3 regions of the Kitasatospora sp. NPDC087314 genome follow, and region 2 is predicted to be linked to each of the others. Evidence: riboswitches for the same ligand, from Rfam matches in the RefSeq annotation. Region 2 holds a riboswitch; each other region holds the start of a gene.

Region 1 (3,066 bases), on a different contig from region 2:
GACCTCGACCTCGACCGTGGGGTTGCCACGCGAGTCGAGGATCTCACGGGCTACGACGACATCGATGGACGGCACGAGGCATCTCCTTGCGGAAGCAGGGTCCGGCCGACGATTGGTGCTGCCGGCGGGACGATTGCGAAGTCGTTACGACCAGAGCCTAACCGCCCTGGCCGCCGGGGCCACGTTGGCCTCGGTCCCGTCTCAGCGTGTGGCCCGACTACCCACCGGTAGTTCACCTGACTGCCCGATCGAAACGGGCGAATGCGAAGGAAGGGGGACGAAGCCCGTCCCCCTTCCTTCGCCGGGCCTCGCAGGATCAGCCGAGGTGCAGCACCTGGCCGGGCATGATCAGGTTCGGGTCCCCGCCGACGGTGCCGCGGTTGCCGTCGTACACCGACTGCCAACCGCCGGACACGCCCTGGGCGGTGGCGATGCTCGACAGCGTGTCGCCGGACCGGACGGTGTAGTCGTGGCCGGTCTGCGCGGCCGGGGCGGACTGCGCGGGCAGGATGGGCTGGACGCGCTGGACCGGCTGGACGGGCTGCGCGGCCCGTGGCGCGGACTGCGGCTGGGCGGCGGCCTGGCCCGCGTACTGCTGGTAGACGCTCTGGTGGCTGGTCCAGTACCAGGCACCGTTGTTCTGGTACCGGTACACCTTCGCGTCGGCGTCCCAGCCGGCCTTGCCGGAGAAGCCCTGGGCCTGCGGCTGCGCCGGCTGCTGGGCGGCCGGCTTCGGGGCGGCCTGCTGCACCGGCTTCGGGGCCTGCTCCTGCTGGACCGGCTTGGCGGCGGGCTGCTTGGCGGGCTTGGCGTCCGAGGAGGTGTCAACGGACGCCGGGGCGCCGCCCTTGCTCAGACCGGCCTTCTGCGAGCAGACCGGCCAGGCGCCCGGCCCCTGCGAGGCCAGCACCTTCTCGGCGACCGAGATCTGCTGCCCCTTGCTGGCCTGGTTGGCCTGCGGCGCGTAGGAGGTGCCGCCGTACGCCTTCCAGGTGCTGGAGGTGAACTGCAGGCCGCCGTAGAAGCCGTTGCCGGTGTTGATGCTCCAGTTGCCGCCGCTCTCGCACTGGGCGACGGAGTCCCAGGCGGAGGCCGGGGCGGCGGAGGCGCCGGTGGCGGTGAGGATCGGCATCGCGAGTCCGACGCCGGCCACACCGGCGACGGCGATGGCCTTCTCGGCCTGGGTGCGACGACGGTGACGGCCAGTTCCAACGAACAGCATGAAGAGGTCCCTCTCCGCACGCCTGCGAGGTGAGCTGTCGGGTTCGGACCGGGAGGTGGCCCGGCCGCCGAAAGCGGAAACGATTCCGCTCGGGCGGCTTCACCCCAAGCCGTTGGGGAACGGCAACAAACCTGGTTCCCCCGCCCCTGCCCAGGGTCTGGTCGGTTTCCCGTGACGCGGCGGGCAGGATTCGGCGTTCCGCGCACGGGGTCCGCAGCTGCGAACTCCAGGGAGAGTAGACAGATCCTCAGACCAATCACAAGCTCATATCACCGATATCACACAGAAATTACGGCACGTGTTCGGTCGCCTACCAAAGGGGGTCGTATGTCCGGATTGATGACGGTTCAGACTGCCCGTGGAGGCCGTCCGGCGACGCCTCGTCAGCGTGTCGGAGCGTCGACGGGAGGGACGGGCGCGTGCGGCGACCTGCTCTCCGGGCTGAATTCGACCGGGAGTTCCCGCAGCCCACGCATGATCAGGCCACCCCGCCAGCGCAGATTCTCCGGGCTTTCCGCAAGCCGCAGATCCGGCAACCGGGAAAGCAGCGTGGCCAGCGCACTCCGACCCTCCAGCCGGGCCAGCGGGGCGCCGATGCAGTAATGGATCCCGTGGCCGAAACCCAGGTGCGGGTTGTCCCTCCGGGCCAGGTCAAGGATGTTCTCGTCCGCGAACCTGGCCGGATCGCGGTCCGCCGCGGCCAGCACCACCAGCACCGGATCGCCCACCGGGATGTCCACCCCGCCGATCGACAGCGGCCGCGTCGCGAAGCGCCACGTCGCCAGCTCCACCGGCCCGTCGTAGCGCAGGAGTTCCTCGATCCCGGTCTCCAGCAGCGCCGTCTCGCCACGCGCCACCGACTCCTGCAGCAGCGCCCGCTGCCCCGGGTTGCGCAGCAGCGCGTAGGTGCCGTTGCCGATCAGGTTCACCGTCGTCTCGAACCCCGCGAACAGCAGGATGAAGGCCATCGCCGCGGCCTCGTTCTCGGTCAGGTGCTCGCCGTGGTCGCTCGCCCGGATCAGGCCCGAGATCAGGTCCTCCCCCGGATCCGCCCGCTTGCGGTGGATCAGCTCCAGCAGGTACGCCCGCATCCGCTTCACCGCTCGCCCCACACCGCCGCGTTGGCCGCCGCCGTGCCGGATCATCATCCCCGCCCAGTCGCGGAAGTCGTCCTGGTCCTCGGCCGGCACTCCCAGCATGTCGCAGATCGCGTAGATGGGGAGCGGGAAGGCGAACTCGTGGATCAGGTCCGCCGAACCGCGCTGCGCGAAGCCGTCGATCAGCCGGTCCGTGAGCTGCTGCACCCGCGGCTCGAACTCCGCCACCCGGCGCGGGGTGAACGCCTTCGACACCAGTCGGCGCAGCCGGGTGTGGTCCGGCGGGTCGATGTTCAGCAGATGCGTCATCAAGTCCGCCTGGCGTTCGCCCGGAATGCCCACCCGGCCGGTGCGGTGAGCCTGCTCGCTGTGGTGCGCCGGGTTCTTCGACAGCCGGCCGTCCGCCAGCGCCTGCCGCGCGTCCGCGTAACGGGTCACCAGCCAGGCCTCCACCCCGCTCGGCAGCGTCGTCCGGTGCACCGGGGCGTGCTCGCGCAACCAGGCGTAGGCGGGGTACGGGTCGGCGGCGAACTCCCAGGTGAAGAGCTGCGGGGCGGCGGGGTCGGGCTGCACTGGCATGCACCGACCGTATCCGGTGGGTCGGGGGCGCACCGTCCCCGCCGGATCACGGCCGGTCGGGACCGGGTCGGAGTCGGGTCGGGATCCGACGGGGATCCGGTCGGGATCCGGTCGGCCCTCGACCCGCCCGGCTCGGCCCGGCTCGGGCCGGCTCGTCAACACCCGGCG
Region 2 (3,066 bases):
GGCAGCCGTTCGACCTCACGGTGGTCGAGACGGCTGCCGGTTCCTGACCGGGCCCGGCCGGCGGTCACCGGTACGCGGTGGTTACCGGTACACGCGGACGTAGTCGGCGGCGAAGGTGATCGGGGCGGTCCCCTGCGGCGCGGGGTGGTACTGCCCCGCGCCGACCGACAGGTTGAGGATCAGGTACGCCGACCAGTTGGCGCCGACGCCCTTGCCGTCCGAGAAGACCTTGACGCCGTTGACGTACCAGTCCACCGAGGTGGCACCGTAGTACGTCCCGATGGTCACCCACTGGTCCTTCGCGATCGCGCTCGCATCGGCGTAGTACTTGGGGTTGCCGGGGTTGACGTGGTTGGTCAGCTCCAGCAGGTTCGGGTTGTCGGGGTGGTACTCGAAGGAGTCGACCTCCCCGTTGCCGTTCTTCCAGGTCCAGAGGGCCGGCCAGGCGCCGGAGCCGGACGGCAGCTTGACCCGGGTCTCGGCGTAGTCGCCGGTCTTGACCTGGAAGCCCTCGCTGGAGCCCTCGGTGGTCAGGAAGCCGGTGTTCCAGGCCTGCTTGCCGTTCTCCAACGTGCTGCCGCTCGGCGCGGCGGTGAAGGTGGCGACCCCGTTCGCGACGCTGACGTTGTTCTTGTTCAGCCAGTCGAGCTTGTTGTCGTCCGGGTTGTGGTTGCCGTACTTGTACGAGCTGGTCTTGTCGCCGACCCAGCGCGAACCCCAGCTGATCGGGCCGTTGAACTCGTCGGACCAGGTCAGCGACTTGCCGGCGACCGGGGAGCCCGGGGTGCTCGGCGACGGACTGGCCGTGGCGCTCGGGCTGCTCGTCGGGGAGGGCTTCGGGGTCGGAGTAGCGGTCGCGGTCGGAGCCGGGGTCGGGGTCGGGGTCGGCTTCGGGGTGGCGGTCACAGTCGGGGTCGGAGCCGGGGTCGGAGTTGAGGTCGGCTTCGGGGTGGCGGTCGCGGTCGCGGTCGGAGCCGGGGTCGGAGTTGAGGTCGGCTTCGGGGTGGCGGTCGCAGTCGGAACCGGGGCCGGGGCCGGGGTCGGGGCCGGGGTCGGGGTCGGCGCCGGGGCGTCGGATACCACGAGCTGCTGCGAGGGCAGGTTGTGCCAGGCCCCGCCGAGGTCCTGCCAGAAGCCGAACCGGGTGTACGTCCCGGCCGGCAGGGTGCGCGCGCCGCTGGTGAAGTTCAGGCCGCTCGGGCAGATCCGCGCGTTGGAGGCGTTGCCGGGGAAGTCGAGGTTGGCGCCGGACGCGTCTCGGACGCCCACGCCGACGGTCTTCGCGGTGAAGCAGGCCGAGGAGCGCAGGGTCAGCGAGGCGGTGGTGGCCTTGTTCGCGACCATGGTCGCCGGGGCCAGCCGATCCTGGGTGACGGTCGGAGCGGCGGCGGCCTGGGCACCGGCGACGGCCGGCAGGCCGAACAGTCCGGCGCCGGTGATGGCGAACGCTCCGGTGGCGGCGAGGGCGGCGCTGCGGCCCCGGTGGGAGGGACGGGCGTGACGCGGCGCGCGGCGACGGGCAGGCTGGTGCATGGGAGTGTCCTCTGCGACGCCTGCGAGGTGAGCTGTCGGATTCGGGCCGAGGTGGCCCGGCCGCCGGTGGAAGCGGCTTCACCCCTAGCCACGGCCCGCACGCGGGAGCGTACGGGCCGGGCGCTGACCTTGGTTCCCCCGCTCCCGTCCGCCGTGGTGCTCGATTGCCGACCGGCGGGTGGACAGGACTCGGCGTCCCGGCGGTGGAGTCCGCGAGAGCGGACGACCGTTGCAGGCTAGGCAAACCGTCCGTGAACGGACAACCCGGCCGGGCCGGTTGTCGCACAGCTCACAGTGGTGTCGATCAACGACGCTGTGTGGTGGATCAGTTGGGGTCGATCAAGGGATCAGTCGAGCCAGCCGTCGACCTGGCTCTCGGCCTCCGGCGCCCAGGCGAGTTCCAGGTGGTTGAGACCGGCGAGCAGCCGGGTGCCGCCGATCGTCGCGACACCGGTGGTGTCCAGGGCGCTCGCGGTGAACACGATGCCGTCGCTGGGCCCCCGGTTCTCGTTGAGCACGCCCGGGATGTCGGCCGACCCGCCCGCGAGCAGGTAGGTGCGCACCGACGCCGGCACTCCGGCCTGCTGCAGCGGCGCGATCAGCGACCCGGCGTCGATCGCCGCCTGGATGCCCTGGCCGGAGGTGTAGAAGCCCTGGCCGCCGTAGTAGGTGGTCCACCAGTCCTGGGAGGTACCGTCCACCCCGTACCGGCCGTCCCAGCGGGCGAGCAGCTGACGCTGTCCCGGGTAGCAGTCGTAGCCGCCGGTGGGCAACACGCCGAGGCAGGGCTGCGCGGTGTACGTGCCGTAGCAGGTCATGTACAGGTGCGGGGACGGCGCGTTGGCGGTGCCGCCGCAGGCCGGCCAGGCGGCCAGGTCGAAGGACCAGCCGTGCGCGTACACGTAGTCGAGCCCGCCGTTCGGCCCGCCTAGGGTGATCAGGCGGCGCACGTCGCCCGCGTACGCCCTCCCCCACGACGGGCGCACCGAGGACACGTACGCCCGGGCGGCGACCTCGCCCTTGCTCCACGCCACCACGTCCACCTGGGAGACCCCGAGCCGGGCCTGGATCAGCGCGACGGCGTCGCCGACGGTCTGCGCCTGGAGCAGGTTGTCGCCCTGTTTGTGGGCGAAGCCGATGGCGAACACCCGGTGGCCGGTGCCGGCGAGGTACTGGGCCAGGCCGGTGGACGGGCAGGCGGAGGCACCGCAGGTGCCGCTCTCGGCCGGGTTCGCCCAGGCGCGGTCGGCGTTGTCGTTGGCGCCGTGGACCAGCAGGACGGGGGTCTGGCGGCCGCCGGTGTCCCAGCCGGTCGCGGAGTACAGCAGGAAGCGGCCGGAGTAGGGCTCGCCGGTGCCGCCGAAGTACGTCCGGCGGGCGCCGTCCTGGTCGCCGCGACCGTCGGCCGGGTACTGCTCGGCGCGGAAGCCGGGGGTGGTGTCGAGGTAGCGCTCGACCTTGGCCCACCCGTTTCCGGGGGCGGGGAAGGTGGCTTCCAGGGCGAGGGGGGCGGCGGCGGCTTGGGCGGCGGCG
Region 3 (3,066 bases), on a different contig from region 2:
CCAGCCGGGTCCGCTCGGCGGCGCCCAGGCTGTTGAGCAGCCGCTGCGCCGTGGCCAGCCGCTGCTGGATCTGCTGCTTGCTGTCGGCGAGCGAGCGGCGGGCCTGTTCCAGGTCGGCGAGCTTGCCGGAGGTCTCGGTGCGGCGCTGGTCGAGCCGGCGCTGGCGGGTGACCAGTTCGTGCAGGGTCTCCTGCTGCCGCTCGGCGGCCTGGCCGAGGGTGCGGGCCCGGTTCAGGTAGCCCTCCGGGTCGGTGGAGAGCATCAGCTGGACGGTCTGGGCCATACCGCCCCCGCGGTACTCGGCGCCGGCCACGGTGGCGAGGTCGCCGCGCAGCTGGTTGAGCTGGTCCTGGGCGGCGGCGACCTCGCCCTGCAGGACGGTGGTCTCGCCCTGGAGGCGCTGCTGGGCGTCCTGCGCGGCGTTGTACTTCTCCGACGCCTGCTCGGCCTCGTCGTAGAGCTGCTCCACCTGCGCCCTGACGTCCTTGTGGGTGGGCGTGTCCGGCGTGCCGGGGGCCGCCTGGGCGCTGCCGCCCGCCGTCACGCCGAGGGCGGCGGCGGCGGCCGCGGTCAGCACCAGCGCACGGGCGAGCAGTTGGGAACGGCGGTGCACGGGCATGGCGGCAGCGGCTCCAATCCTGCGGTGCGGCCCCGCCGCCGCACCAAAGGGGCGGCCCTCGAAGCGGGAGTCCGGTGGCAGACGTTAGCGAGTCCGGGCAACCGAGTCCAAACCCCTCCCAACTCGAATATTTGACCAGTAATCGGACACCAGCCCGAGTCGCCGGAAAAGCCGCAGGCCCGGCCTTCCGTGGTGGAAGGCCGGGCCCGTCAGGACCTGAGCGGGGATCAGACCCGCACGATGGAGGTCAGCGGCATGTTGGAGACCGCCTCGTAGCGCACCGACGCGCCCGGCTTGGGGGCGTGCAGCACCTGGCCGTTGCCGGCGTAGATCCCCACGTGGTGGGCGTCGCCGAAGAAGATCAGCAGGTCGCCGGGCTGGGCCTGGGAGAGGTCCGTACCGATCCGGGTGCCGGCGTGGGCCTGCTCCTGCGAGGTGCGCGGCAGCGACACGTCGACCTGGTTGAACGCCCACACCATCAGGCCGGAGCAGTCGAAGGAGCCCGGACCGGAGGCGCCGTACACGTACGGGCTGCCGATCTTGGAGGCGGCGATGGACAGCGCGGCGGCACCGCGCGAGCTGCCGGCGGTCGGCTTGGGGGCCGGCGCGGACACCTGGGCGCTCGGGTCGGTGCGGCTGCTGTCGCGGGAGGAGCGGTCGGCGCCCTGCTGGGCGGCGGCCTGCTGAGCGGCGGCCTGCTGAGCGGCCTTCGCGGCGGCGTCGGCCTTGGCTTTGGCCTCGGCGGCGGCCTTCTCCTCGGCCGCGCGCAGCGCCTGGCGCTCCTGCTCGGTCAGGGTGTTGAGGAGGTCCTGCGCGGCCTTGAGCTTGCCCTGGACCTCGTCCTTGGCCGACTTCAGCTGCTGAGTGGTGGTCTCCATCTCGGCGAGCTTGCCCTGGGCCTCGGAGCGCACCTGGTCGAGCTTGCGCTGCTCGTCCTGGAGCTGCTTGAGCTGGCCCTTCTGGGTGCCACCGGCCTGGTTCAGGGTGTCGGCCTGGCTCAGGAAGTTGTCCGGGCTGGCGGAGAACATCAGCTGGACGGTCTGGGATATACCGCCGTTGCGGTACTGCTCGCCGGCGATCTCGGCCAGGCCGCCCTGCAGGTCGGTCACCTGCGCCTGCTGCCGCGCCACCTGGTCCTGCAGGCCGGTGACCTGCTTCTGCAGCTCCTGCTGCTTCTCCTGCGCGGCGTTGTACTTCTCCGACGCCTGTTCGGCCTGCTCGTTGAGCTGGTCGACCTGCTCCTTGACCTGGTCCTTGGTCGGCTGCGGGTCGGCGTGAGCGCCGGACTGCGCGGACAGCGCGACGGCTGCGGCGGCGACACCGGTCAGGATCGACACCCGGGCGCGGCCGGCGGGCTTGGGACGACGATGGGACGCCACGAAGGCGGACTCCTTCTTCCTACGGCCGCCTACCGGGTGAGCTGACGGGTTCGGGCCGGAAGCATGCCCTACGACGCCTCACGGCCGTTCCACCGGCCGACCTGGCGCCGATTCACCCCGGAGGAACGTGGTTCCCCGGCTCCGCTCGACAGCGCCCCCGACTGCTGGGCTCCCCGTCGGGCAGGCACTCGGCCCGCCCCGCTGCGTCGCGAACTCGACGGAAACCACCGCCGCCACCCCGGCTGGGCGATCGACAGTGCGGTGGTTCGAAGCATGACCCTAGTAACTGAACCGTGATCCGTTCAAATCCTTGTCAGAAAAAAGACGGAAGAAGACCAAAGTTCTTCTGTGAATATGACAGATGGTGATCACCGCCACACGCAAAGCTGATCGGCTTTCACGATGTGGTCGCCCGGCGGGCAAAACCGAACGCCACCCCCCGGTCGGAGGGTGGCGCGGATCACAGGCCCGGACGGGGCCGGCGGGCGTGTCGGGCCGTCAGACCCGGCGGATCGTGTTGATCGGCATCGCGTCGGCCTTCATCACCTTCACCACGTCGCCGGTGTGCGGCGCGTGCACCACCATGCCGTTGCCGATGTACATCGCGACGTGGTGCCGGTCGGGGCCGTAGATGACCAGGTCGCCCGGCTGGGCCTGGTCCAGCGTGACCCGGGTGCCGACGTTGCCCTGCTCCTGCGAGGTGCGCGGCAGCGAGATGCCGGCCTGGCCGTACGCCCAGACCATCAGGCCCGAGCAGTCGAAGGTGGTCGAGCCGGTGGCGCCCCACACGTACGGCGAGCCCTGCTTGCTCATCGCCTTGGCGACGGCCACGCCCGCGTAGCCACCGGCCTGCGGGAGGCTGCCGAGGTCGGTGCGCTCGCTGCCGCGCGAGGCCCGGTCGTCCTGCGTCTGCTGGGCGCGCAGCGCGGCGCGGTCCGAGGCGCTGAGCGAGTTCAGCAGGTCCTGAGCTGCCTTGAGCTTCTGGTTGACGTCCGACTTGGCCTGGTTCAGGTCCTTGGTGGTGGAGTCGAGTGAGGCCAGGACGGCGGCGGCCTCGGCCTTCTCCTG

What was found. A riboswitch is a leader RNA that binds a small molecule or an ion and turns the genes downstream of it on or off. The one in region 2 is predicted to bind cyclic di-AMP.
Region 1: linked by a shared signal. The riboswitch ahead of ACIO5E_RS38870 (transglycosylase family protein) and the one ahead of ACIO5E_RS04855 (hypothetical protein) in region 2 are both predicted to bind cyclic di-AMP.
Region 3: linked by a shared signal. The riboswitch ahead of ACIO5E_RS02055 (NlpC/P60 family protein) and the one ahead of ACIO5E_RS04855 (hypothetical protein) in region 2 are both predicted to bind cyclic di-AMP.

Annotation. Positions count from the first base shown of each region.
Region 1 covers NZ_JBIUYE010000030.1:27,694-30,759, reverse strand. Annotated here, with positions in the region: gene eno (phosphopyruvate hydratase) at 1-75, opposite strand, end outside; gene ACIO5E_RS38870 (transglycosylase family protein) at 317-1,222, opposite strand; cyclic di-AMP (ydaO/yuaA leader) riboswitch at 1,228-1,395, opposite strand; gene ACIO5E_RS38865 (cytochrome P450) at 1,606-2,898, opposite strand.
Region 2 covers NZ_JBIUYE010000002.1:225,219-228,284, forward strand. Annotated here, with positions in the region: gene ACIO5E_RS04850 (hypothetical protein) at 1-47, shown strand, start outside; gene ACIO5E_RS04855 (hypothetical protein) at 82-1,533, opposite strand; cyclic di-AMP (ydaO/yuaA leader) riboswitch at 1,536-1,702, opposite strand; gene ACIO5E_RS04860 (esterase/lipase family protein) at 1,881-3,066, opposite strand, start outside.
Region 3 covers NZ_JBIUYE010000001.1:450,616-453,681, reverse strand. Annotated here, with positions in the region: gene ACIO5E_RS02060 (NlpC/P60 family protein) at 1-619, opposite strand, end outside; gene ACIO5E_RS02055 (NlpC/P60 family protein) at 847-1,998, opposite strand; cyclic di-AMP (ydaO/yuaA leader) riboswitch at 2,009-2,162, opposite strand; gene ACIO5E_RS02050 (NlpC/P60 family protein) at 2,497-3,066, opposite strand, start outside.